Regions from separate parts of the Neoundibacterium parvum genome, predicted to be linked through region 1. Evidence: predicted binding sites of a transcription regulator. Region 1 holds the regulator's gene; each other region holds the start of a gene.
What was found. The regulator sigma-54, encoded in region 1, starts transcription at its own class of promoters, with help from an activator protein. The targets are predictions, from matches to a motif close to TGGCANGNAANCTGCTTT.
Positions count from the first base shown of each region.

Region 1 (8,240 bases):
CCCCAAAAACAACAACAAAAACAAGACCAAGGCGGCCTTGCCACCTGCCCATGCCAAAGTTTCAAACAGGTTGCCACTATGCGCCGCCAACGCTGGCACCAAAATTAACAGCGGCACCACGGCTAAATCCTGAAACAAGAGCACGCTAATAATCTGTTTACCGTGCGGGCTTTCCAGCTCCATCTTCTCGGTGAGCATCTTAGAGACAATCGCGGTGGACGACATTGCCAGCGCGCCTCCTAAGGCAAACGCAGCCTCCCAGCCTATTTTGAATTGCCCTGGTAAGTAATATGCAGCTGCCAAACCACACGACATCGCCATCACGATAGTGAGTATAACCTGCGCCATCCCAAGGCCAAACACGGCGCGCCGCATAGACATCAACTTGGGCAAAGAAAACTCTAAGCCGATAGAGAACATCAAGAACACCACCCCAAACTCGGCCAATTCATGGGTGGCAGAGCTGTCTTGCGCCAAGCCCAAGCCATGCGGCCCGACCAGAATACCGACCACCAGATACCCCAACATAGGCGGCAATTGCAGCATGCGAAAAGCCACGACACCGAGGACGGCGGCGCTTAGAAGTAGGAGTGTGGTGTCTAGAGCAGTCATATTTCTTATTATTGCCGATTTAGAGTGTGCCCAGACCAACAAATGACGAACAATATTCATTTCTCTGTAACTGGCAGAGTTCTTGCTTAGACATTTTGGTTTATACTAAGGGCATGAGTCCACTAGCCCCCCCCACCCTCACCAGCAGCGCCGCAGCCGAGGCCGATGCGACTGCGCACGCCTTGCAACTAGCCTGCGAGACTTTACAGATAGAAGCCGATGCGGTACTCGCGCTGAGACAAAGACTGAGTGGCGCTGACGCAAGCGCATTCACGCAAGCGATGTCCTTACTACTGCATTGCGAAGGTCGCGTGGTGGTTTCTGGCATAGGCAAATCCGGCCATATCGCGCGCAAGATTGCCGCCACCTTTGCCTCAACTGGCACCCCCGCATTTTTTGTGCATCCGGCTGAAGCGGCACACGGCGATCTGGGAATGGTGACGCGCCAAGATGTGTTTATCGCGATCTCGTATTCTGGCGAGGCATCGGAATTGATGTCGATCTTACCGACCATCAAACGTCTGGGCGTGAAACTGATCGCCATGACTGGCAAGCCTGAATCTAGTCTGGCCAAATTGTCCGATGTGCATTTGAACGTATTCGTAGATAAAGAAGCTTGCCCCTTGAATCTGGCACCGACCGCCAGCACCACGGTGACTCTGGCCTTAGGCGATGCACTGGCTGTTGCAGTCCTCGACGCACGCGGTTTTCGCGAAGAAGATTTTGCGCGCTCACATCCGGGCGGCACTCTTGGCCGCCGCCTGCTCACTCATGTGCGTGATGTCATGCGTACTGGCGAGGCAATTCCACAAGTTGCGCCCGAGACTAAGTTAAGCGCGGCGCTGCTGGAAATCACGCAAAAAGGCATGGCGATGACGGCCGTGGTCGATCCCGAACAACGCATCATAGGCGTTTTTACCGATGGTGACTTACGCCGCTTAATGGAAAAAACTCAGGATTTTTCACAAGTACGCATCGTCGACGTGATGCGTAAAAATCCCCGCAGCATACGGCCAGAGCAACTCGCGGTAGAAGCGGTTGAAGTCATGGAAACCCATCGTATCAACCAATTATTAGTGGCCGATGACAGCGGTAAGCTGGTCGGTGCTCTGCACATTCACGATCTGACTCGCGCTAAGGTGATTTAATGACACTCGCTGCCCTGAAAAAAGCTGCCCAGGTAAAATTGATGATTTTTGACGTCGACGGTATCTTGACCGATGGCTGCCTGCATTTTGGCCCTGAGGGTGAAATGATGAAGAGCTTCAATGTGCTCGATGGCCAAGGCATCAAACTATTGCAACAGTCTGGCGTGATCACCGCCATCATCAGCGCGCGCCAATCAGCCATCGTGACCAAACGCGCTGCCGACCTGGGAATTACCCATGTCATGCAAGGCATACACGAAAAAAAAGCGGCGTTCCTGGAGCTAATCTCCATTTTGGGTATCAAAGCCGAGCACTGCGGCTACATCGGTGATGATGTGATCGACTTACCAGTTTTATCCCGGGTTGGCTTTTCTGCCAGCGTACCGAATGCACATGCCGAAGTAAAGTCACGGGTGCATTACCTCACTCAGGCGCAAGGCGGCAATGGTGCGGCACGGGAAGTTTGCGATTTTATTTTGCAGGCTCAAGGCCGTTACGATAGTGTCTTAGCTAATTTTCTGGCATGAAATATCATCTTACTGCCGATCGATTTCGCATTTGGCTAGGCGTCGTCTTGCTAGCCTTAGTTACCCTGGGTAGTTTTTGGATACTCAAAACTTTGCGTCAAAATGGTGACGAGGCGAATGCGCGCCGCAGCGTGCGTAGTGAGCCTGACTACTATGTTGAAAGATTTAATTTCATACGTTTGCCAAATAATGGGCAGGCCAATGTCAGCATAGTCGGCGACAAGCTCACTCATTATCCACGCAGCGATGATCTGGAAATCCAACAAGCGCGCATCACCAGTTTTTCCGCGGATAAATCACCGATGTATATCCGTGCCTTGCGCGCAGTAATCGAGCAAAAATCGACACTAACATCGCCCATACGCGAGCATGATCAAATTCATTTACTCGGCGATGTACAGGTCGATAGACCGGCCACCAGCACCTCGAGCTTCATGCAATTGAACACCGACTATCTATTGGTTTTACCAGATGAAAACACCATGAAAACCGACACCGCGGTGACGATGACGACAAGCACATCGGAAGTGCACGCGGTTGGCATGACAGCCGACAACAATACCCAGCAAGTGGAGTTACTTAGCAAAGTAAGAGCGCGTTTCAGTCGCGCCGGCACGTCCCCAAAACCCCAGTCTTAAAGTAAATCAGGAAAAATTTTCTATGTATGCCATCCGCAATTCAGGCCTGAGTTATCTCGGCCAATTAACGATATCGCTGTGTTTTCTGGCGCCTGTAGCTTGTGCTCATGCCGAGAAAGCCGACAGTCAAAAAGAAACCAATATTGAAGCTGAACTTTCCAATTCTGATGGCAAGAAAAACGTCACTACCCTTACCGGCGACGTGGTATTGACGCGCGGCACGCTGATAGTCAAATCGGATCGCGCCGTGATTACCCAAACTGCCGACGAGCACATGAATGTGGTGCTCACCAGTAAACCGGGAAAGCAAAATTTCTTCCGGCAAAAACGCGATGGTGGCGATGATTTATGGGTAGAGGGCGTGGCCGATCGCATCGAATACGACGATAAAACTGAATTAGTCAGGTTTATCTCGAAGGCACGTGTCAAGTATCTAGAAGGCAAAAAAGTCACGCAAGAGCAAGAAGGAGAGTTTCTTTCTTACGATAGCCTCAATGACGTGTTTGTTGCGACAAACAGCATAAACGGCACTCATGTGCCAGGTGCTGGTCGCGTGAAATTGACGCTGCAACCCAAGCTGGCAAAACCAGTCAATCTTGTTACTCCGATCAAATAATATGACTAGTACACTCGTCATTCAGGGTTTGCAAAAACGCTATGGGGCGCGCCAGGTGGTGCGCGATGTTTCTTTAGAAGTGAAAAGTGGCGAAGTAGTCGGCTTACTCGGCCCCAATGGCGCGGGTAAGACCACCTCCTTCTATATGATCGTCGGCTTAGTCCCCTCAGATGCGGGGAAAATCGATATCGACGGCGTTGATATCTCGCGCCTACCGATACACCAGCGCGCCAAACTTGGCCTATCTTACTTGCCACAGGAGGCGTCGGTATTTCGCAAGTTGTCGGTGGAAGACAATATCCGTGCGGTACTCGAATTACAAACCGATGAACACGGAAAATCTTTAAGTAAAGCCGCCATCGAACAGCGTCTCGATGCCTTGCTCAATGACTTGCAAATCGAAGGCTTGCGAGAAAATCCAGCGCTCTCTTTGTCTGGCGGTGAACGCAGACGGGTAGAAATTGCCCGTGCACTGGCAACCAATCCGCGCTTCGTTCTGCTCGATGAACCGTTTGCCGGGGTCGATCCGATTGCGGTCATAGAGATACAACGCATCGTGGCTTTCCTGAAAAAACGCGGCATAGGCGTCTTGATCACCGATCACAATGTGCGTGAAACCTTAGGCATTTGCGACCACGCCTGCATCATTAATCAGGGTGCGGTATTAGCCAGTGGTAGTCCGCAAGAAATCATCAGCAATGAATCGGTCAGGCGCGTCTATTTGGGAGAGCATTTCCGCATGTAGCGGAAATCATTATCGGCATGAAGCAAAGCCTACAGCTACGCACCTCGCAACATCTGGCGCTCACGCCACAATTGCAGCAATCGATACGGCTACTGCAATTGTCTACGCTAGAACTGCATCAAGAGCTAGAAAACTTGCTGATAGAAAATCCCATGCTGGAGCGGGTTGATAATCCTCTCGATAGCGCGGTACGCTTGTTGGCGGACGGCGCTATTGGCAGTACAGAATCACGCTCAGAAACGGAGTTCGGGGTCAGCCCCGTTGATGATCAGAATAATGCAAGTAGCGATTCGGGCGAAGTCTCTGAAGTCAGTAATCCTAGCGACAGTACCAGTCCTAGCGAAACCGACTGGAGTTTTGATGACGCTCCGCAAGGCAGTAAATCCTCAGAAGAAGATGAGGGAAGACCGCAATTAGAAGCGGCGCATATTTCCCTAAAAGAACATTTGCTAGAGCAGATGCGCCTGAATCTGCGTGAACCACGCGATCTGGCCTTGGTGGAATTGGTGATCGATGCTCTCGATGACAGCGGCTATCTGATCGAGAGTCTGGAAGATATTCATTCCAGCATTCCGCTAGAACTCTTGGTCGAACCTGAAGAACTCAATTTTGCCTTGTTTATGGTGCAAAGTTTTGACCCGCCAGGAGTGGGCGCTCGCAACTGCGCTGAGTGCCTGGCGCTGCAGATCAAACGTCTGCCCAAAATCCCTTTCGTCACCCGCCGCCTCGCACTTGCCATAGTAGAAACGCAAATAGGCTTATTTGCGCAACGCGATTTTGCTCGCTTAAAGAAAATTTTTAATTGCGACGATGAAGATTTGCGTGAAGCGCAGGTGGTGATACGTTTGTGCAAACCCAAACCTGGCGCCGAGTTTGCCGCCAGCAGTTCTGATTATGTGGTGCCAGATGTGATCGTCAGCAAATCGGCTGACGGCTGGCAAGTGGTATTGAACCAAGACATCATGCCTAAGCTGCGCGTGAATAGCATGTATGCCAATATCATGAAGCAAAATCGTGGCGATGGCAGCCTTACCCCGCAGTTACAGGAAGCACGTTGGCTGATCAAAAATATGCGACAACGTTTCGAGACTATCTTGCGTGTTTCGCAAGCGATAGTTGAAAGACAACGTAACTTTTTCACACATGGAGCGGTCGCGATGCGCCCTCTTGTTTTGCGCGAAATTGCTGATACACTGGGTTTACATGAGAGTACAATTTCTCGTGTGACCACTCAGAAATACATGCTGACCCCACATGGTATGTTTGAGCTGAAGTATTTTTTCGGTAGCCACGTCGCCACTGAAACCGGGGGAGAAGCATCATCAACGGCGATACGAGCACTCATCAAACAATTGATAGGAGCAGAAAACCAGAAAAGCCCACTCTCTGATAGCAAGATTGCAGACATGCTGGGTGAACAAGGGATGGTCATTGCGCGCCGCACAGTCGCCAAGTACCGCGAAGCCCTTAAAATTCCACCAGTCAGCTTGCGAAAATCTTTGTAAATATTGTTCTTGAAATTTTGCCTTAAATTGCTATATATGATTTAGCTCAAACAGGTTTTTCAGATTGGGCCCATAGTAATAGCGATAGTGTCATCAAGTAACATCACCATAGGAGCGTTTTATGAATCTCACCATCAGTGGTCATCACCTTGAAGTAACTCCTGCAATTCGTGAACATGTACAAAATAAGCTAGAACGTATCAGGCGACACTTCGATCAAGTCATTGATATCGCCGTCACCCTGACGGTCGACAAGCTCCGAGAAAAGGACAAACGTCATAAGGCAGATATTAATCTGCACATCAGCGGTAAAGATATCCACGTAGAAAGTCTGGCGCATGATCTGTATGCAGCCATCGACACTCTGGTAGACAAACTAGATAGACAGGTCATTAAACACAAAGACAAAATTCAGGAACATCCGCATCAAGCGATCAAACATATTCCTGATCCAGCCTCAGTGTAAGACTAGCAACCCGCAAAGGGAATCCAAAACTAGGACGCTCATCAGCGTCCTTTTTTGTTTCCGTCTAGAATCCACCTCCACGACAAGACTGGTTTGTACGCTTCCTTGGCAAGCTGCGCAGCATCGCCCTTTTCCAATCGCCCCCAGATTCATTGTCTATCCAGCTAAAAAATGGATAAAATGACAGTCTCAATTAAGTTAAAAATCACTGCGAAAGCATACGGCAAGTCGAGTTTTTTGTGTTTCAAAAGTAGGCATGCCTGTCGCACACTGTTTATGCGGGTTTCCAGCCTATCTAGCCGGTAAGCCGCATGCAGATTGCGCGACCAGGCAGGCACTCTTGGACTTTCTTATTTCCATCACCTTCGTGGCAAGCCAAATTCTATGAATAATCACGTACAGAGCGTTATACAAAATCGTATCGGTTTCATCACCTTAGATAGGCCAAAAGCCCTCAACTCGCTCTCCTTAGAGATGGTGCGCAGCATCACCGCCCTACTTTTACAATGGAAAGATAGTGAGGAAGTTACTGCGGTCTTTATCCACAGCAGCAGCGAAAAGGCATTTTGCGCCGGCGGCGACATACGCTTTTTTTACGATGTAGGCACCGCCACACCTAAGGGCGACAGTGCCTTGCTGGAAGATTTTTTTAGCGAAGAATACGCCTTAAATCATTTAATCCATTTTTACCCTAAGCCCTATGTGGCCCTGCTAAACGGCGTAGTCATGGGTGGCGGCATGGGCATCGCCCAAGCGGGCCCAGCTTGTCGTCTCAGAATAGTCACAGAACGCACTAAGATGGCCATGCCTGAAGTAAATATTGGGCTATTCCCAGATGTGGGCGGCAGCTATTTTCTGGCGCGTAGCCCGGGAGAAATTGGTACCTACCTAGGAATGACGGGTGAAATCATCAATGCTGCGGATGCACTGTATGCTGATTTGGCAGACGTGTATATTCCTACAGCGGCCTTACCCGCCTTGATGGACTTGTTGCGCACTAGCAGCGCAACGGATATTCGTGATCTGATCCGTGCGTTTGCCGCTCCGTATGCCGAACAAGCTATTCCTGAAGAAAGTACACTGGCCAAAAATCGCGCCGCGATAGACTTACATTTTGCTGGGAAAGATACAGGGAAAGTCTTGGCTTCACTAGCGCAGGATCAGACCGAATTTGCCAGGCAGACCAGCATCCTGATGCAGAAACGTTCGCCTTTGTTGATGGCCGTCACACTCGAGCAATTGCGGCGCGGTGCAAAGATGAGCGTGGCAGAATGTTTGCGCATGGAACGTACTATGGTGCGCCATTGCTTCAAACACGGTGAGGTCTTAGAGGGCGTGAGGGCCTTGGTGGTGGACAAAGACTATGCGCCGCGCTGGTCACCAGCCAGCTTAGAGCTAATCGACGAAGCCTTAATACTCAGCTTTTTCGAACCAGTCTGGCCGGATTACGCCCACCCTTTACGCGATCTGCTGTAGCCAAATTTTTGATCGCTAAGTGCTGGGTTTGCCAGGCACTTAGCGTTTCAGACTAGCAGCAAGAGTAATGTAAACTCTGCCGCCAAATTCGTGACACAACTCACTTTAACAAGCCAAATACCTTACCAATAATTTTACTGCCAGCACCGATAGGGTCCTGGCGTATCGCTTTTTCTTCTTCAGCGATCATCAGATACAAACCATCTAAAGCGCGTTGCGTCACATAGGTTTCGACACTGGCTTGCTGCGCCGGAACCACGCCAAATTTATGCGCTTGCCCCATCACCGCATTGTACTGGGGAGAGAGCCCAGCCTTATCGGTAACCCCTTTGACCATGGGTAAAAACTTCACCGCTAAAGGCGCGGCTGTCTTTTGCTTAAAAAAATCGGTAACCGAAGTGTCACCGCCAGTGAGTATATTTTTGGCATCCGTGACCGACATAGATTTGACGGCATCGAGCAACAAGGGTTTCGCCATGGGTACTGCAGCCTCAGCGGCGCGATTCA
Region 1 covers NZ_CP034464.1:1,211,753-1,219,992, forward strand. The annotation lists gene EJN92_RS05110 (monovalent cation:proton antiporter family protein) at 1-612, opposite strand, end outside; gene EJN92_RS05115 (KpsF/GutQ family sugar-phosphate isomerase) at 726-1,760, shown strand; gene EJN92_RS05120 (KdsC family phosphatase) at 1,760-2,287, shown strand; gene lptC (LPS export ABC transporter periplasmic protein LptC) at 2,284-2,925, shown strand; gene lptA (lipopolysaccharide transport periplasmic protein LptA) at 2,948-3,541, shown strand; gene lptB (LPS export ABC transporter ATP-binding protein) at 3,543-4,286, shown strand; gene EJN92_RS05140 (RNA polymerase factor sigma-54) at 4,304-5,791, shown strand; gene hpf (ribosome hibernation-promoting factor, HPF/YfiA family) at 5,913-6,257, shown strand; gene EJN92_RS05150 (enoyl-CoA hydratase/isomerase family protein) at 6,642-7,733, shown strand; gene EJN92_RS05155 (DUF4197 domain-containing protein) at 7,834-8,240, opposite strand, start outside.

Region 2 (8,240 bases), 610 kb from region 1:
GCGCTACTTTTTTTAGGCGAGCGTATGTCACTGATCGGCGCGCTAGGCGTGATTGCGGTGGTCGGTGGCGTGTTTCTGATTGCTGGCGGTCCGCGTTTATTTCGCCAACTTAAGGATCAGACCCAACAGCTGCGCCTGCGCAAGGGTATTTATTACGGTCTGTTGACCGGCTTGTTTATCGCCAGCTATACCGTGCTCGATGGCTATGCCGTCAAAGTCATCCTGATCTCGCCTATTCTGGTCGACTACTTCGGCAACTTCATCCGTCTGGCGCTGCTGCTGCCAGCCCTGCTGCGCGATAAGCAAGCGACGCTGACCTCCTGGCGGCTGGAATGGAAATACGCCCTGATCGTCGGCACCATCAGCCCTATCTCCTACGTGCTGGTGCTATACGCTATGCAAAGCGCACCACTGAGCCATGTCGCACCCGCGCGCGAAGTCTCCATGCTATTCGCCGCCCTGATCGGCGGCCACTTACTAGGTGAAGGCGACAGACTACAACGCCTCATCGGTGCGCTCTGCATCGCGACAGGTGTGATCGCGTTGGGGAATTTTTAGGAGTAGCCTTTTTATTCTCGCGGCAAAGGCGCACGATGTTCTTCGGAATTTATTTCGACAAAGTAGGTGCGATTAGCAAAGCGTAATCGCACACCGGTCGCGGTAGCCATTCAAAAACAGACGCGGACGAAATCCGCATTTTCTAACGGCGTTCGCCCATAAAAATCACGCGTGGACAAGGGGTTTTCGGTTCTGTAGCCGGGCACCAAAATGAGACCGTAATCGCCCAGTGCTGGCAGGATATTTCGATCAGATCGGGGGTCTCGCCCTGGCCCAGGTTGCAGGTTGATTGTAGTGCGGCGTCGAGAGATTTGGCTTGAAAATACCCATAGCCGCTAATTTTTTGCACAGCCTGGTAAGCCAGTTTCGGATCTAAGCTGCCGGGGCGCATCACTAACTGACGCTGCCTGAGCTGGACCAGGGTTTCTAACTCGGCTTGGGCGCAGCTCCATTGTTTCGCGCTGCGCACGCATTGCGCCACGTAGTACAGCGGCTGCCCCTCAAGGCGCGCGTGCGGGCGGCATTTGACGTCGGCATAATTGGCGGCACTGGCGTTCGCTTCAAAGGCGCGTGCATCGATCTCGGCCAGCGCCATCCCATATTTTTGTCCGCACACAACCTGCTCCAGTAACAGACTTTCGTCACGGCTGAATTTGGCAGGAAAGGTTTGCGTTTGCGCCACTGCCGCTAGCGCTGGTGAGATCAGTTGCGATAGCACGATGGCGGCCGGTAAAAGTAGTCTAAGACGTATGCGGTACATCGATTTCATTTTTTATCCGGGCCAGCCTATGTTCAGAATTTTTCAGGCAATAGTCGCATGCAAGAAGCGGCAACGCATAGACTATCAAGCGGCTTATTTTACATGCCATCGCTCAATTCTAGAAACAGCGGTCTGTAAAAGCAGGATGCATAAAACAAAACGCCCGCAAACTAGCGGGCGTTTTGCTTGCTGAATCTCGCTACTTAATAACGCTGCTGGCGTCGTCTGGCTTGCAGCATCAGCATGCCTACGCAACTGAGTAAGCCTAAGGCGAATAAGGCCAGGCTAGCCGGTTCTGGTACTTCGCTCCTGGCTATTTCAAAACTAATCGTGTCGATGGCGAAATCTTCATTTCCTGAAATTCTGACTTTCGCGATATTGCCCACGCTGCCGGCGATATGCCCTACCGATCCCGCTGTCCCGAAACTATTTAAACCCATTAAATCGACTTCGATCAGATTGTCGAAAATGTCGAAAAAACTGGCGGTGAAAGTAAACGGGCTGGTGCCATTGATGATGTCAAAATTGAGACTATTCACCAGGCTAGAGAAAGTGAGGTCGATATAGCCATCTAAAGTGCCATATAAATTTAAGCCCGAGGTTTGCATGTTCGACCAGCCAGATGAATTCATCACCACCGCGCTAGCTCCTGAACTCACGGTCAGATCCGGATAGCTGACCACATTGTATGCGCCACTGCCAAAACAACAATCGACGGGTGCACCTAGCTCATCAAAATTGCGCGTAATCGGTGCCGCGACGCTAGAAAGCGCGGTCGCCATTGCCATAAAACCGAGGATGAAGATGGCTAGCTGTGAACGGAATATCGACTTCATGATGAATCTCCCTGAATTATTATTGGTGGTGTCCGGGAGTAAGCATTTTCCATGCCGAAACAATTTAAATGAAGCAAATCAATCAGTTAATGCTGCATTTGTGAAAAAAATAACAGATCGATTGTAAAAAAAGTCGACAGCTATATCGACAATCGCGCTGCCCAACCAGCGTGCATTCTCAACAGACCGCATCCACCCCGGCGGCTCGCACAAAGGCCAGCAGCGCCTGATCGACACCGGTACGTGCCAAGCGCTGCGGCTCTTGCTGCAGCGCTAGCCACATTTTCTGACGCGTGCCCGGATCGACGCCGGCAAAGGCTTGCGTGAGTTGCTCCCATTCGGCGCAAGCGGCCTGCACCTGCGCCGAATCTGCCGCCGCAGCGGCGTGCATCAAGGCGCGCACACGAGCGATCAGGGGTAGCCATGCTAGCCCGTTTTTGCCATAGCTGCTGCGTAGTTTTTGCATCTCGGCCGGATTTAGATAGCGTGCATAAATGGCTAAACGTTGCTCGGCCAAGGCCGCGGCCATATACGCCATCATGGCTGGGTCTATGCCGGTTTGCGCTTGCACGCCGCTCTCTTGCAGCATCATCTGCGCCGATTTCACCATCAGGTCGGGTTTACCACCGGTAAATTGCCTGACCAGATCAGACCAGCGCTGAGCCGCCTGCAGCACTCTGGGCTCGTCCACTGGACACGCCGCTGCCATCAACTGTTTCACTTCTGCGATCAAGACTGGCCAGCTCAATTGCGCCTCAGCCACCACCGGATCGTTCTTGCGTCGCTGCAGCTCGGCCTGCTCATCGCTGCTGAAATATTTGTCATACATCGTCATCAACTCCAAAGTAGCCAGCCAATCGGCCAATTCCGGTTCAAGCCCGCCTTGCTGCGCCTGTTGCAGCGTGTCCTGCAAATTACTAAGGCGATCACGTAAACGCACTGCCTGGCTGATCTGCAGATTCAAGGCCTGTAATTGGCGCGCTATCAGACCTGGCAAAGCCTCGCCTTCACTCGCCAGCGTGGTAGCTACCTCGGCTAAAGACAAGCCGAGTTGGCGCAAGGCCAAAATGCGGTGCAAGCGCGCCACATCGTTGCGGTTATACAGCCGGTAGCCAGCCTCGCTGCGCGCGGATGGCGCGAGCAGCCCCAGCTCATCGTAGTGATGCAAAGTACGCACCGTTAAGCCGCTACGGCTAGCCAATTCACCTATCTTTAGTAACATAGCCTCACCTCCATAACGCAACTTTCCAGCCTCACCTAAGGTCAGGGTCAAGCACTATTGTATATTTTTGCAGCAGCGATACGCCAGCGCGCATATTCCATGCGCTTCTTCGGCCTGCCTGGCTGGCAAGCCGCATGGGATATGCGCGCTGGCCGGGTGCTGTTTGGGATTTTCAACTAAGAAATAGGCCTCCGTTTTTCCTCAGCGCTGCAACAGCATCCCGGCGTTGACAGCTCTTAGATTTTTTGACGTTCATAGTAGTATCCTAAACTAAGCCATATCACTTGCCCCATGTAATGTTAAACGCAGTCTTCTTGTCTGATCACAAGCAATAAACTCAGTCACATAAATCGCTTGTGCGAGGTGGGTGCTTGAGTCTACATTGTTCACTTCAAACCGATAAGATTGAAAAATGCTTAGTTTCCGTACTTTCTGGATGCCTCTGTTGCGCTTGCTTATCGCGGGTCTGTCGCTGTTACTATCGCTGTCAATCAGCACTCAGGCTCAGGCTTTGCGGGTTGGTTATTTTGATCTGCCGCCGCATGCTACGCAGGATGCGGCAGGCAAGGCATCGGGTGCCGCAGTCGATATGTTCCGGCTAGTGGCGCAGCGCATGGGGGCACCAACAGTCAACTTCCAGCAACTGCCTATGCCGCGTCTGCTGAAAATGCTCGATGCTGGTGAACTCGATGCCATTTTGCTGCTCGTCAAAAACCCTGAGCGCGAAGCCAAGTATTTTTTCCCAGCCCAATCGCTGTACCAAGCACGCGCCGGTTTGGCTGTTGCTGCGAGCTCTAAGGTGACCGTGCTGCCATCCGCCGATGCACTCCAGGGCATGCGAATTGGTATTTTTCTAGGGCAGTATCTATCGCCCAGCATGCGCCAAGCTGGCCTCAACCTGGAGCTCGTTGGCGGTGGTCAAGATATGTTTGTGCGCAATTTTAAAAAATTGATGCTAGGCCGTCTGGACGCGGTCTATGCACCAGATACCTTCGTGTTGCGCTACGAAGCCAAAGTCTCAGGCGTGGCGGCCGCGATTCGGATTGTGGAGCTACCCGAGCCTGCCACCCCCGGTTACACCGTTTTCAATAAAAAAGATGCGGCAAACTTAGGAGCCCGCTACGAAAAAGCCCTAGAGGCCGTGATCAAAGAGCGCGGCGATTATGTAAGTGCCTTCCTGCGATTCTAGGCAAATATTTACTCAGCCTGCCTAGCCTGGATGAACGCTTAAGCCGGACTTATTGCGCTGGCTTGCTTTGCGAGCGTCAACTCCATAGCTCTATGTCCGCCTTTGATTCAGCGAGCCCGCCTGATTGTATGTGCATAGCCTGTCACTAGCAGCGCCAGCGTGATCAGGGCATGCTGCGTGATCGATGCGCTATCGGCGGCACCGTTAAAGCCCAGCAGGTCTATCCAGGCGACGTCGTTCGCATTGATCGCCACATATAACCAAAACAAAGAGAGTGCCAGAAAGCTGCGCGCGCTGCCGGTGCAGCGCCCCAGCAAAGTGGCGGCAGCGGCCAGGCTGCAGATACCGACCAGCAAGGCCAGCAGGCTGGTCGGCTGGCTGGCGAACAAGGGCAGGCCAATTGGCAGCAATAACAGCCAGCCGAGTAGGATCGGTGTCGCCAGATGGCGCAGATAGCGGCTAGTCGCGCCGCCGCGGGTGGCGTGTACCAGGTGCTCGGTATCGGCCTGATAATCGCGGCTGGCGATATCTGCAATCCACAATAACCATACCAAAGTAGCGACCAGCATGAGGCCAGACAAACTGGCGGCGGGTGCAGCCAGCGCCAGCAGCGGCATCAACAGTAAGGCTAGGATAGCCGCTGGCGCACTGGCCAGACTTAGGGCCAACTCCGCAATCAGTTGGCCGCCCAAGCCTGGCACGCGCGTGGCCAGCGCAAACACCGGCCGCGCCAGTGCCGCCAGCGGGCGCAAGGCCTGATTGAGCCACTGCAAAGGGCTACGGCGGCTGTTGCTGAGGCTAGGCTTGAGCTTATCGCCTGAATAGCGGTGAAACAGCAGCAGCGCCGGTACTAGCGGCGTCAGTGCCACCGCACCGCAAGCGAGCCGGTAATAAATCGGCAGTGACCACCACAGCGCGTCGGGTAACAGCAGCGGTGTCATGGCGGGATTAAACGGGCCGCCGCCTAAGGCAATCGCGGTGGTTCCAAAATGATGCAGCAAGATCAGCATGATGCTGCTCATGCCGAAAAAATCGAACAGCATAATGGCTGATCCATCGGTGCTAATGGCGCGGCCCGCCTCGCCTTGCGCCACCAAGACCACGCACCAGACGATGAAATACAACAGATCACCGAACTTACCCATCAAAGGCACAAAGCTATCGAACAAGAGCGCGCAACTACTACAAAAAAAGATCAGCGGCAGCAGCATCAGGGCATAGCTTTGCAGATACAGCAGCGGCTGTATAGCGCCGACACCAATTAGCGCTTGCTTGAGCATGATGGTCAGCATCACTACGCTGCCTATCAGACTCAGGTAGGCGACATTGCCTAGCCAGCGTCCCAGTAAAAACCAGGCGCTGCTGACTGGCGTGCTGGCGATCACGCTGGCGAGGCCCTGGCGCAGATCTTCGCGCACCCGGCCGCGCACCAGATAAAAGCCAACAAAGCCTAATAGCATGGCGCTTAAGGTGGCGCTGCCCAGCGCCAGTGCGGCACTATTGTAAGCAGTGCGGGTGCCATTGACCACCATCATTGCGGCCCCGGTTTTAGGGTCAAGTATCATGGCCCAGGTACCAGCCGCTACCAATAGCAACACCAGCACGGTGCTGAGGCGACGCAGCCGCAGCCTTAGTTCTAGTTGCACCAGGCTAAGCAGAAGATGTAAATGCAAATGTAGATGCAGCTTCATGCGGCTTGCTCCAGGCTGGCGTAGCGTTGCGCCATCAAGGCTTCTTCCAGACTAGGTTCGGCCAGCGCGGCGTCTGCGCAGGGGCTGTGCGGATGGGCGATACGTAGATTCACGCTGCTACCGCTACGCTGTGCCTGCAACACATTGACCCTGGCAGAGAGCGCCTCAAAATCGCTGTGGGCGACCTGTGCCGACCAGATCTGGCCGCGCGCTTGTTGCAGGAAGACGTCCGGGCTTTGATGGGCGATCAATTTGCCCTGACGCATAATCGCCAACTCGCTGGCGATACTCGCCACATCAGAGACGATATGGGTGGACATGATCACCAGTTTTTTAAACCCCAGCTCGGCCAGTAAATTGCGAAACCGTAAGCGCTCTTCCGGATCGAGACCGGCGGTGGGTTCATCGACGATCAGAATATCGGGATCATTGATCAACGCTTGCGCGATGCCTAAGCGACGCCGCATACCGCCAGAAAAAGTAGATGCCGGTTTATGCGCGTGTTCATGCAGGTTCAGCATTTCTAGCAACTGCAACAGGCGCGCCGGATTGCGCACCCCTTTGAGCGCTGCAAAATACTGCAAAAATTCGAGCGCGCTGAGATTAGCGTACACGCCAAAATCCTGCGGCAAATAACCCAGGCGTTGGCGTATCGCATTCGGGTTTTTGACGATGTCGACGCCCTGAAACAAGATCTGCCCGCTGCTGGGGCGCGTGAGCGTCGCGATCATCTGCATCAGGCTGGTTTTACCGGCACCATTGTGGCCGATCAGACCCACCACGCCCTGCGTCAGCGACAAGCTCACATGGTCAACCGCTGGCGCATTTTTTCCATAGGTTTTTACTACTTGGCGTATTTCCAGCATGATGCGCTTCCTCGCAGAGTCTGTAATCAGGCTAGCACTGTACTGCGCCAAGTGAGGGCAAGCCAGCACCACCCGACAGGCTGCCTAAAGCTTGGGCCAGAGCGAAAAATAGGCGGTTTAAAGCGCAAATCGCGGTTTAAGAAAATGAGGACTTAGGCAAAATTGCTGCGGCTAGGCGCTTGCAACGACGCTGGGGCGGTATTGCCTAAGTCCTAAAAATATATTTTTCCAAGCGCGTATCCAAACTGCAGATACTCGCCTCTTAGTTGGTGAGGGATGTCCTCATCACCTGGAACTGGAAAACATCATGTTATATGCAAAAAATTTACCCGCGTGGGAACGTCTGGCACGTATCATTGCTTCAGCCTTGGCAGTGGCAGCGAGTTTTTATTTTTTTAGTGGCAACACCGCGCTGTTGCTAGCCGCTTCGGCAGTTGGCTTCGCTCTCACTGGCCTGGTCGGCTTTTGCCCTATGTGCGCCATGGCCGGACGCCGCATCACTAAAGACCAATAAGTCTAAGAAAAATAAGCACAACCGGGCGCATCATCTGCCCCCGGTAGTGCTAGCAAAATCAGCAGCAAAATTGCTTACAAAATGCGGGTAAAACAGCATGAAATTATCAGAACAAAATCTCGGCTTACTCACTGCCGCCAAGATCGGTGACCCCAGCGCGCTCAATCATGTGCTGATCTTATGCCAGCCCGATATACGCCGCTATGCACAACGCCATTGCGCCATCAGCGATGTCGACGATGCGGTACAAGAAAGCCTGCTGATACTCTCGCGCAAAATCGGCACGGTACAAGCGCTGGCGGCATTTTCTGGCTGGCTGTTTAAAGTAGTGGCACGCGAATGCCGCCGGCTCGGTCGTAAAATGCTGCGCTACGATCCCTACGAAGAAGAAAAACTAGAAAGCTGGCTAAACACACGCAGCACCGATCAATTGCGACTAGAACTGATACAGGCACTAGAATCGCTGCCGCAAGACTATCGAGAGATCATCTTACTGAGAGATTTTGAAGAACTCACCATAGGCGAAATCGCCCAGCATTTAGGACTAACCCCAGGCGCCAGCAAAAGCCGCCTACACCGCGCCCGCCTGCTAGCTCGCGAGTAT
Region 2 covers NZ_CP034464.1:1,823,728-1,831,967, forward strand. The annotation lists gene EJN92_RS07885 (DMT family transporter) at 1-558, shown strand, start outside; gene EJN92_RS07890 (hypothetical protein) at 701-1,327, opposite strand; gene EJN92_RS07895 (PEP-CTERM sorting domain-containing protein) at 1,522-2,154, opposite strand; gene EJN92_RS07900 (MerR family transcriptional regulator) at 2,333-3,376, opposite strand; gene EJN92_RS21990 (hypothetical protein) at 3,434-3,556, shown strand; gene EJN92_RS07905 (substrate-binding periplasmic protein) at 3,789-4,565, shown strand; gene EJN92_RS07910 (hypothetical protein) at 4,673-6,256, opposite strand; gene EJN92_RS07915 (ABC transporter ATP-binding protein) at 6,253-7,122, opposite strand; gene EJN92_RS07920 (YgaP family membrane protein) at 7,430-7,636, shown strand; gene EJN92_RS07925 (RNA polymerase sigma factor) at 7,734-8,240, shown strand, end outside.
Region 2: EJN92_RS07895 (PEP-CTERM sorting domain-containing protein) is a predicted target of sigma-54. The motif match lies at 2,194-2,211, and genes of this name have one in related genera.

Region 3 (8,240 bases), 2.3 Mb from region 1:
GTATCAATACCCCACAGCCTACGCCGCAGTAACAACAGGTGGCTTTCGTTTCAGTCATTTTCTAGCCTTTTATCTATACTCCCCACGAGTATTTTTTATTCGCCCAATATCTATATGCGCGATTGGCTCAATTTTTTTAAATTTAGGGGGAGTATCTTGTTATTTACTGTGCTTACTCTATTTTAGGACTTACGCAAAATTGTTCCAGCTAGGCGTGCCGCCGAAGACTTACACTTGTACTCATCGTGAAACTGGGCGGATACAAGGACGCTGGGGCAGTTTTGCATAAGTTTTGGGGAAATGCGGCGATCAGCTGGCGTCCAGCGCCAGCGTACGCAACTCCGCCGCATCCAGATACACCAGCTCTAGTTCTACCTTGAGGCTAAATTTCTGGGTGCAACCCTCGTCCGGCGAGACCGCGCAACCGGTCGGCAATTCTATGTTCCAGTTATGCAGCGGGCAGGCCACTTTTTCACCGAACACGATACCTTGCGAGAGCGGCCCGCCTTTATGCGGACACTTATCTAACAAGGCAAAAATTTTGTTTTGACTATTTCTAAAAATCGCCACATCGGGTTTCGCGCTACGCACCACGACACGCGCGCCCAGCACTGGGATATCTTCGACTTTACAGATGGCTTGCCATTCTTGCGACATGGTATTTCCTTCAATTAGTTTGATTTTAATTCCCCTCTCCCGCTCGCGCGAGAGGGGTAGAGGTGAGGGCGACCGAGCAAGCCATGCGCTGGTATTTTCAATAAATTTAAATATCTAAGAAAACACAGATTTCGCTCGATTCAACCGCCCTCACCCTGCCCTCTCCCGCTCGCGGGAGAGGGTTAAAAAACTACACGCTCAGCATCTCAAACTGACGCGTATCGACTTGTGCTTTTTCTGGTTGGTGCCATGGATCGCTTTCACCTTCTAGCGCAAACAGCAAGTTCGCATACAGCTCTTTGCGGCGCTCAGCGTCATCGAGGACGATGCGCTTGACGTGATCCAGCCCTACCCGTTCCAGATAATGCACGGTGCGCTCCAGGTACCAGCCTTCCTGACGATATAGTTCCAGGAAAGCGCCGGTGTATTCCATCACTTCTTCATGGGTTTTGAGCTTGACGAAGAATTGCGCGACTTCGGTTTTGATGCCGCCATTACCGCCCACATACACTTCCCAGCCAGATTCAACACCGATAATCCCTACGTCTTTGATCCCGGATTCAGCGCAGTTTCGTGGGCAACCGGAGACTGCCAATTTGACTTTATGCGGCGCATACATGCGGGCTAATTCGCGCTCTAATTGCTGACCCATCAGGGTAGAGTTTTGAGTACCCATACGACACCACTCGCTCCCCACGCAAGTTTTTACGGTACGCAGGCCCTTGGCGTAGGCCAGTCCGGAAGGCATGCCCAGATCTTGCCAAACTGCGCGCAGATCTTCTTTCTTGACACCGAGTAAATCGATACGCTGACCGCCCGTCACTTTGACGGTAGGAATTTGGTATTTATCCACCACGTCGGCAATCCGGCGTAACTCTGAGGCATTGGTCTCACCACCCCACATACGCGGTATCACCGAGTAAGTGCCGTCTTTCTGGATATTCGCGTGCGAACGCTCATTGATGAAGCGTGATTGCGGATCGTCCTTGGCTTCGCGTGGCCAGGTTGAGATCAGGTAGTAATTGATCGCGGGGCGGCAGCTAGAACAGCCGTCAGGGGTACGCCAGTTCATGCCTTGCTGGGTGCTGGCGACAGTCAGATATTTTTGTGCCTTGATTGCATCACGCACTTCTTGATGGGTGTGATCGGTACAACTACACATGGCTTTAACTTTCGCCACATCGCTATAATCGCTACCGACCGTAAACATCAAGATTTGTTCGACTAAACCTGTGCAAGAACCGCAAGAAGCAGAAGCCTTGGTATGCTTGCGCACCTCGTCTAAAGTGAGCAGACCTTTTTCTTTAATCGTATTGACGATAGTGCCTTTACAAACCCCGTTGCAACCGCAGACTTCGGCGGTATCGGGCATGGCTGCAGCTTTGCTATAGCCTTCATGGCCAGTATCACCGGTACTCGATTCACCAAACATCAGAGTGTCACGGAACTCGGCGATGCTCTTGCCTTCGCGCAGCAATTTGAAATACCAGCTACCGTCCGAGGTATCGCCATACAGGCAGGCACCGACTAATTTATCGTCCTTAATCACCAGCTTTTTATACACGCCACCGATAGGGTCAGACAAGATGATGGCTTCGGTGTCAGCGCCACCCATGAATTCGCCAGCCGAAAACAAATCGATACCGGTGACCTTGAGTTTGGTCGACGTGACCGAACCCTGGTAGCGCGCGATGCCGAAATTGGCCAGATGATTGGCGCAGACTTTCGCCATTTCATACAAAGGCGCAACCAGACCGTAAGCGGTGCCGCGATGATTCACGCACTCACCGACCGAATAGATACGCGGGTCGAAAGTTTGCATGGTGTCATTCACCACGATGCCGCGGTTGCAATGCAGACCGGCCGATTCTGCCAGTGTGGTATTCGGGCGTATCCCGACCGCCATCACAATCAGTTGCGCCGGGATTTCTAAACCATCGGTGAAACGTATGCCTTTGACCTGACCTTGATCGTCACTCAGGATGGCTTCGGTATTTTTTTCCAGTAGGAAGTTCAGGCCGCGATCTTCCAGAGATTTTTGCAGCATCTTGGCGGCGACTGGATCGAGTTGACGCTCCATCAGCCAGCCCGGCAAATGCACCACCGACACTTGCATGCCGCGCATCATCAAGCCGTTAGCCGCTTCCAGACCGAGCAAACCACCACCGATAACCACCGCATGAGTATGCTTCTCGGCTGCCGCGATCATGGTATTGGTATCGTAAATATCGCGATAGGCAATCACGCCTCGCGCATCTTTGCCTGGCACTGGCAAGATAAACGGCGAAGAGCCGGTGGCCATCAGCAAGCGATCGTACTCAGCCTCGGTGCCATCTTCGGCAATGACGATGCGCTTCACTCTATCGATCTTGACGATCTTTTTGCCCAGATGCAGGGTGATATTGTTTTCTGCATACCAGGCTTCATCATTGAGCATGATGTCTTTGAAAGCTTGCTCACCGGAGAGCACTGGGGACAAAAGAATGCGATTGTAATTGGCGTGTGGCTCTGCACCAAAAACCGTAATATCGTACAGATCGGGGGCGATCTTCAACAACTCTTCTAAGGTACGCGCGCCTGCCATACCGTTCCCTACCATCACTAGCTTCAACTTCTTCATGGCCAACTCCTTTGCTTGTCTTAGCCTTGTATAAGCAAAAGCAATGCCAGCTCGCTAGTTTTCCAGACTTAGGCTATGCAGACAACAATACAAAAGTCGAAAAAAATAAAAAGAATCAAGCATTTAGCATAGACAAGTCAGACACTTTCCAAAGTTAATTTGGTGCAAGTGCCCAGGCCGCTGGCACCAAGATCCTACGCTCTGGCTCGCTTCGCACTCAAAAGTGGCATTAACGCTGTCCACTTGGTGCATCGCACAATTTCAGGGCGGCATTAATACTTATCTGCATCTATTTGTCGCTTCGCTGTTCGCAAAATGCGCCCAAACAGGTGGCACGGCAATTGCAATAGCACAGATTAGCATCGCCATTACCGCGTCAATCGACCTCAACTTTTAGCCTATAAGCTGGAGCAAATATGCAAAAAACCTCATTCTGGAAAGCCGGGCACACCCCGACTTTACTCGCCTCCTTCTTTTACTTTGACCTCAGCTTTATGGTCTGGGTCTTACTCGGCCCCCTAGGTATACAGATCGCGAAAGACCTTGGTTTAAGCGCGGCGCAAAAAGGCTTGATGGTGGCCACGCCCTTGCTGGCCGGAGCCTTGCTGCGCATCGTGATGGGTATGCTGGTGGATCACTTAAAACCAAAAAAAGCCGGCTTAATCGGCCAGGTGGTGGTGATCGCGGGTCTGAGCTGGGCCTGGTTGGGTAATTTGCACAGCTATGAGCAATTGCTGTTTCTGGGCATCATCTTGGGCGTGGCTGGTGCTGCTTTTGCAGTGGCATTGCCACTAGCCTCACGCTGGTATCCGCCTGAGCACCAGGGCACCGCCCTGGGTATCGCCGGTGCCGGTAATTCTGGTACTGCCTTCGCGGCCCTGTTTGCGCCTACTTTAGCAATTATGTTCGGCTGGCAGAACGTATTTGGCCTGGCCATCATCCCCTTGCTGGTCGCTCTGGCGGTGTACATGGTGTTTGCCAAGGATGCGCCGGGCGAAGTACCGAGCAAATCATTGGGTGAATATCTGGCGGTATTAAAAGACAAGGACGCCTGGTGGTTTATGTTCTTTTACAGCGTGACCTTTGGTGGCTTCTCGGGATTGGCGTCATCCCTGACGATTTATTTCAATACTCAATATGGATTATCGCCTATCACTGCTGGTTACTTCACCGCCGCCTGCGTGTTCGCCGGCTCTATGGTCAGACCTATGGGCGGGCGTATCGCCGACCGCATCGGTGGCATCAAAACGCTTTCTATCATGTATGTGATTGCGGCGGCCTTCTTGTTCGTCGCTTCTACCGGCTTACAATCAGCGATAGGCGCGGTGATTGTGTTTGTCGGTGCGATGCTGGCACTGGGTACCGGCAACGGTGCAGTGTTTCAATTGGTGCCGCAACGTTTCCGCAAAGAGATGGGCGTGATGACAGGATTAGTGGGTATGGCGGGCGGTATCGGTGGATTCTATTTAGCTTCCAGCCTCGGTTATTCACGCCAGCTCACCGGCAGCTACCAGATCGGTCTGACCATCTTCGCCAGTCTGGCTGTGATCGCCTTATTGGGTTTATCATTGGTCAAAAAACGCTGGCGCACTACCTGGGGCTCGGCTGCCATGACCACTGCTAAGATTTAAATCTAAAACCAAACCATCGCCTGGACGGAAAAACGTTTTCACCGAATGAGATGATCCACCTATGCCCCTGATCGTTAGCACTGGCCACCACTCGCTGGCGGGAGTTCGTCCACGCAATGAAGACTTCGTCGGCATGGTCACGCCGAACGAGCCCGAGCTTTCTAGTAAGGGCTTGATCGCCGCAATTGCCGATGGCGTCTCAGGTAACGAGGGTGGGCGCGAGGCTTCTGAATATGCGGTGCGTGGTTTGCTGACCGATTATTACGCCACTCCCGACACCTGGGAAATCACCACCTCACTAGAGAAAGTGCTGGTCGCCATCAATAGCTGGGTGCAGCAGCAAGGCACGGTAAGGCGCGAATTGGCTGGCATGGCCAGTACCCTGACGGCACTGGTGCTGCGCGGTCGTATGTATTACACCGCGCATGTGGGCGATACCCGCTGCTATTTGCTACGCGATGATGGCTTTGGCAAGCTACAAAAACTGACGCAAGACCATGTCTGGGATAGACCGGAAATGCAGCACGTACTGACCCGCGCAATCGGCATGGACACCCGTCTGGCGGTCGATCATGGCATGGGTGAAGTACGTCAGAACGATGTGTTTTTACTCGCCAGCGATGGGGTCTGGGCGGCCCTCAGCGAATACGATATTTGCGATACCTTAAAACAAGTCAGTCAGCACAGCCTAACACCCGAACTAGCCAGTCAAACTCTGTGCCAGGCAGCGTTAGCGGCGGGCTCGCAAGACAATTGCAGTGCCATCGTGCTGCAAGTGACGAGCCTGCCCGAAGGCGATTTGCGCGATGCCTTATCCGAACTACGCAGCCTGCCAGCGCCACCCAAGCTGAAACCCGGGCAGATGATAGACGGCTACCTGGTCGAAGAAATTTTGCACACCTCGATGACCACCCTGCTCTACCTGGTCAACGACAGCGTGCAGCACCGCAAGCTGGTGTTAAAAACCCTGCATCCTGATCGTGCCAACGACGCCCATGAGCGCTCTGCTTTTGCGCATGAAGCCTGGCTTGCCAAGCGGGTAGTGGCACGCTTCTTCCCGCAAGTGATCACGCCTGAACAAAGAAATTTTCTGTACTACCTGTCGACCTGGCATGCCGGTGATTCGCTGCAGAACCGGCTGCTCGCAGGCCAGCATTTTACCGTGCCCGATGTCATCACCTACGGCAGCAAATTAGTGCGTGCCATCGGTGCCTTGCATAGACGTAGTATTGTGCATAGAGACATTAAACCAGACAATGTGCATCTGGGCGAAGATGGCGAGATCCGCATTCTCGATCTAGGCGTTGCGCAATCTGGTCTGGATGCACAAGACCAGAATTTATCGGCCAGTTTTAACATGGCCGGCACCCCGTCCTTTCTCGCCCCCGAACAATTTCAGGGTGCCAAGGCCACCGCTCAGAGCGACATCTACGCCACCGGCGTCACCCTGTATTACCTGCTGACGCGGCACTATCCTTACGGTGAGATAGAACCGTTTCAAAGACCAAAATTTGGCGATGCTGTGGTGCCTAGCCGCTACCGCCCCGATCTGCCGATCTGGCTAGAAAACGTCTTGCTCAAAGCAGTTGCGCGCGAGCCGCAAGAGCGCTTCGAAACCGCCGAAGAATTTTTACTCGCACTGGAACGCGGTGCCGCCCGTCCACTGCCCGCCCCCAACGCCACCCCGCTGGTCAACAGCGACCCCGCCACCCTATGGCGCGCCATCGCAGTCGGCGCCATCGTGCTCAATCTACTCTTGCTGTATGTGTTGATCGTACGTTAAATTTTACTGTTCAGCCCGCTATGAAGAAAGTCAAAACCACTCAACACAGAGACACAGAGACACAGAGATTCACAGAGTAAAGCGAGGCAGTTCTCCGTTTTTCTCTGTGTCTCTGTGTCTCCTTTGAGAGGTTTTCGTTTTTTTTAATAATTTTAGTAGCAGGCTAAATAGCTACGTTAAATATACTTTGAAATTGCAGCTAGCCCAGCACGCATATTCCATGCGGGCTGCAGGCCAGATAGGCTGTAGACCCGCATGGAATATGCGCGTTGGCAGGGCATGCTGGCAAAATCGCTGATATTGAGTAAAGAGTAAGCGCTAGTCCAGGCAGCTCGCAAATTATTATCAAATTACTAGCAAAATCAGGGTTTCCTGATTTACAATTATGAGTGTGTAAAAGCGCTCGCTCGCCGCCTACAGCGTAGCACTTAGACTCAGTGCATCCTCAATTTCGTCTATGAAAAAAAACGCGCTAGCCGGCTAAAAGCCATGAGCGCCAAATCTACATATAAGGTAAGTACGATGACTCTAGAATTATTTATGGCTAGCTCTGACGAGGAAATCATGGGCTGCTTCCCGGCTTTCAAAGAACTCAGACCGCTGTTAGAACTTGAGAAATTTTTAGCGCAAATCAGACGACAAGAGAGTCAGGGCTATCAGATTCTGGCACTGCAACATGAAGGCCGCATAAAAAGTGTCGCTGGTTTTAGATATATGGAATTTTTAGGCCGAGGTAAAGTCCTTTTCATCGACGATCTAAGCACCCAGCAAAACGCCAGAGGCAATGGTTTTGCTGGCAAAATCTTAGACCGTTTAAATGCGCAGGCCAAAGAGGCTGGCTGCGCCGCCCTACACCTAGACTCAGGCTACGCACGCCACGCGGCACACCGTCTGTATCTGGAAAAAGGCTTTCAGTTTAATAGCCATCATCTGGCACTTGTGCTCGAATAAGAAAATGCAAAACCGCGCCACCGGCACCATGATTATTGATGCTGTACGGCTGCGCTGACCGGCGCGCTGAACCAGCGCCATTGAAACTGGTTTGGCGAATTCTAACTTTGTTGGTGATCGCCAGGAAACAGCTAAAATCAATTACTGGCCTAGCATGCCGTCTAAAAAAACCTGATAAGGGCTTATGATCGGTGTCTAGCGCAATCCAACCCTATCAAACTCTTTCAAACTCTTTCGAATTAAGCCAAGCTAAGCCGTCTATGAATTCCATCACCTTCGATACACTAGCAGCCTTCCCAGCGCAGTTGCAGGCGCACTACGATGCGATACCTGATGATTTTAAACACTGGGCGCCCGCCTCTTGGGACGGTGTTCCTAGTGAGGCATTTACCGCGATACAGCAGATTTGCCATATCCGGGACATAGAGATCGAGGGCTATCAGCTGCGCTTTAGTCGCACCCTGAACGAAGTGAATCCGCTTTTGCTCTCGATAGACAGTGAACCACTCGCCATCAGTCGCGCCTATGCAAAGCAAGATGCGGCTGAGGTATTTGCCTCATTTTGCACGGCGCGGGCGCAAACCATGCGCTTACTGCG
Region 3 covers NZ_CP034464.1:3,859,599-3,867,838, reverse strand. The annotation lists gene EJN92_RS16915 (nitrate reductase) at 1-58, opposite strand, end outside; gene nirD (nitrite reductase small subunit NirD) at 310-657, opposite strand; gene nirB (nitrite reductase large subunit NirB) at 848-3,277, opposite strand; gene EJN92_RS16900 (nitrate/nitrite transporter) at 3,694-4,908, shown strand; gene EJN92_RS16895 (bifunctional protein-serine/threonine kinase/phosphatase) at 4,970-6,691, shown strand; gene EJN92_RS16890 (GNAT family N-acetyltransferase) at 7,214-7,642, shown strand; gene EJN92_RS16885 (DinB family protein) at 7,903-8,240, shown strand, end outside.
Region 3: EJN92_RS16900 (nitrate/nitrite transporter) is a predicted target of sigma-54. The motif match lies at 3,608-3,625, and genes of this name have one in related genera.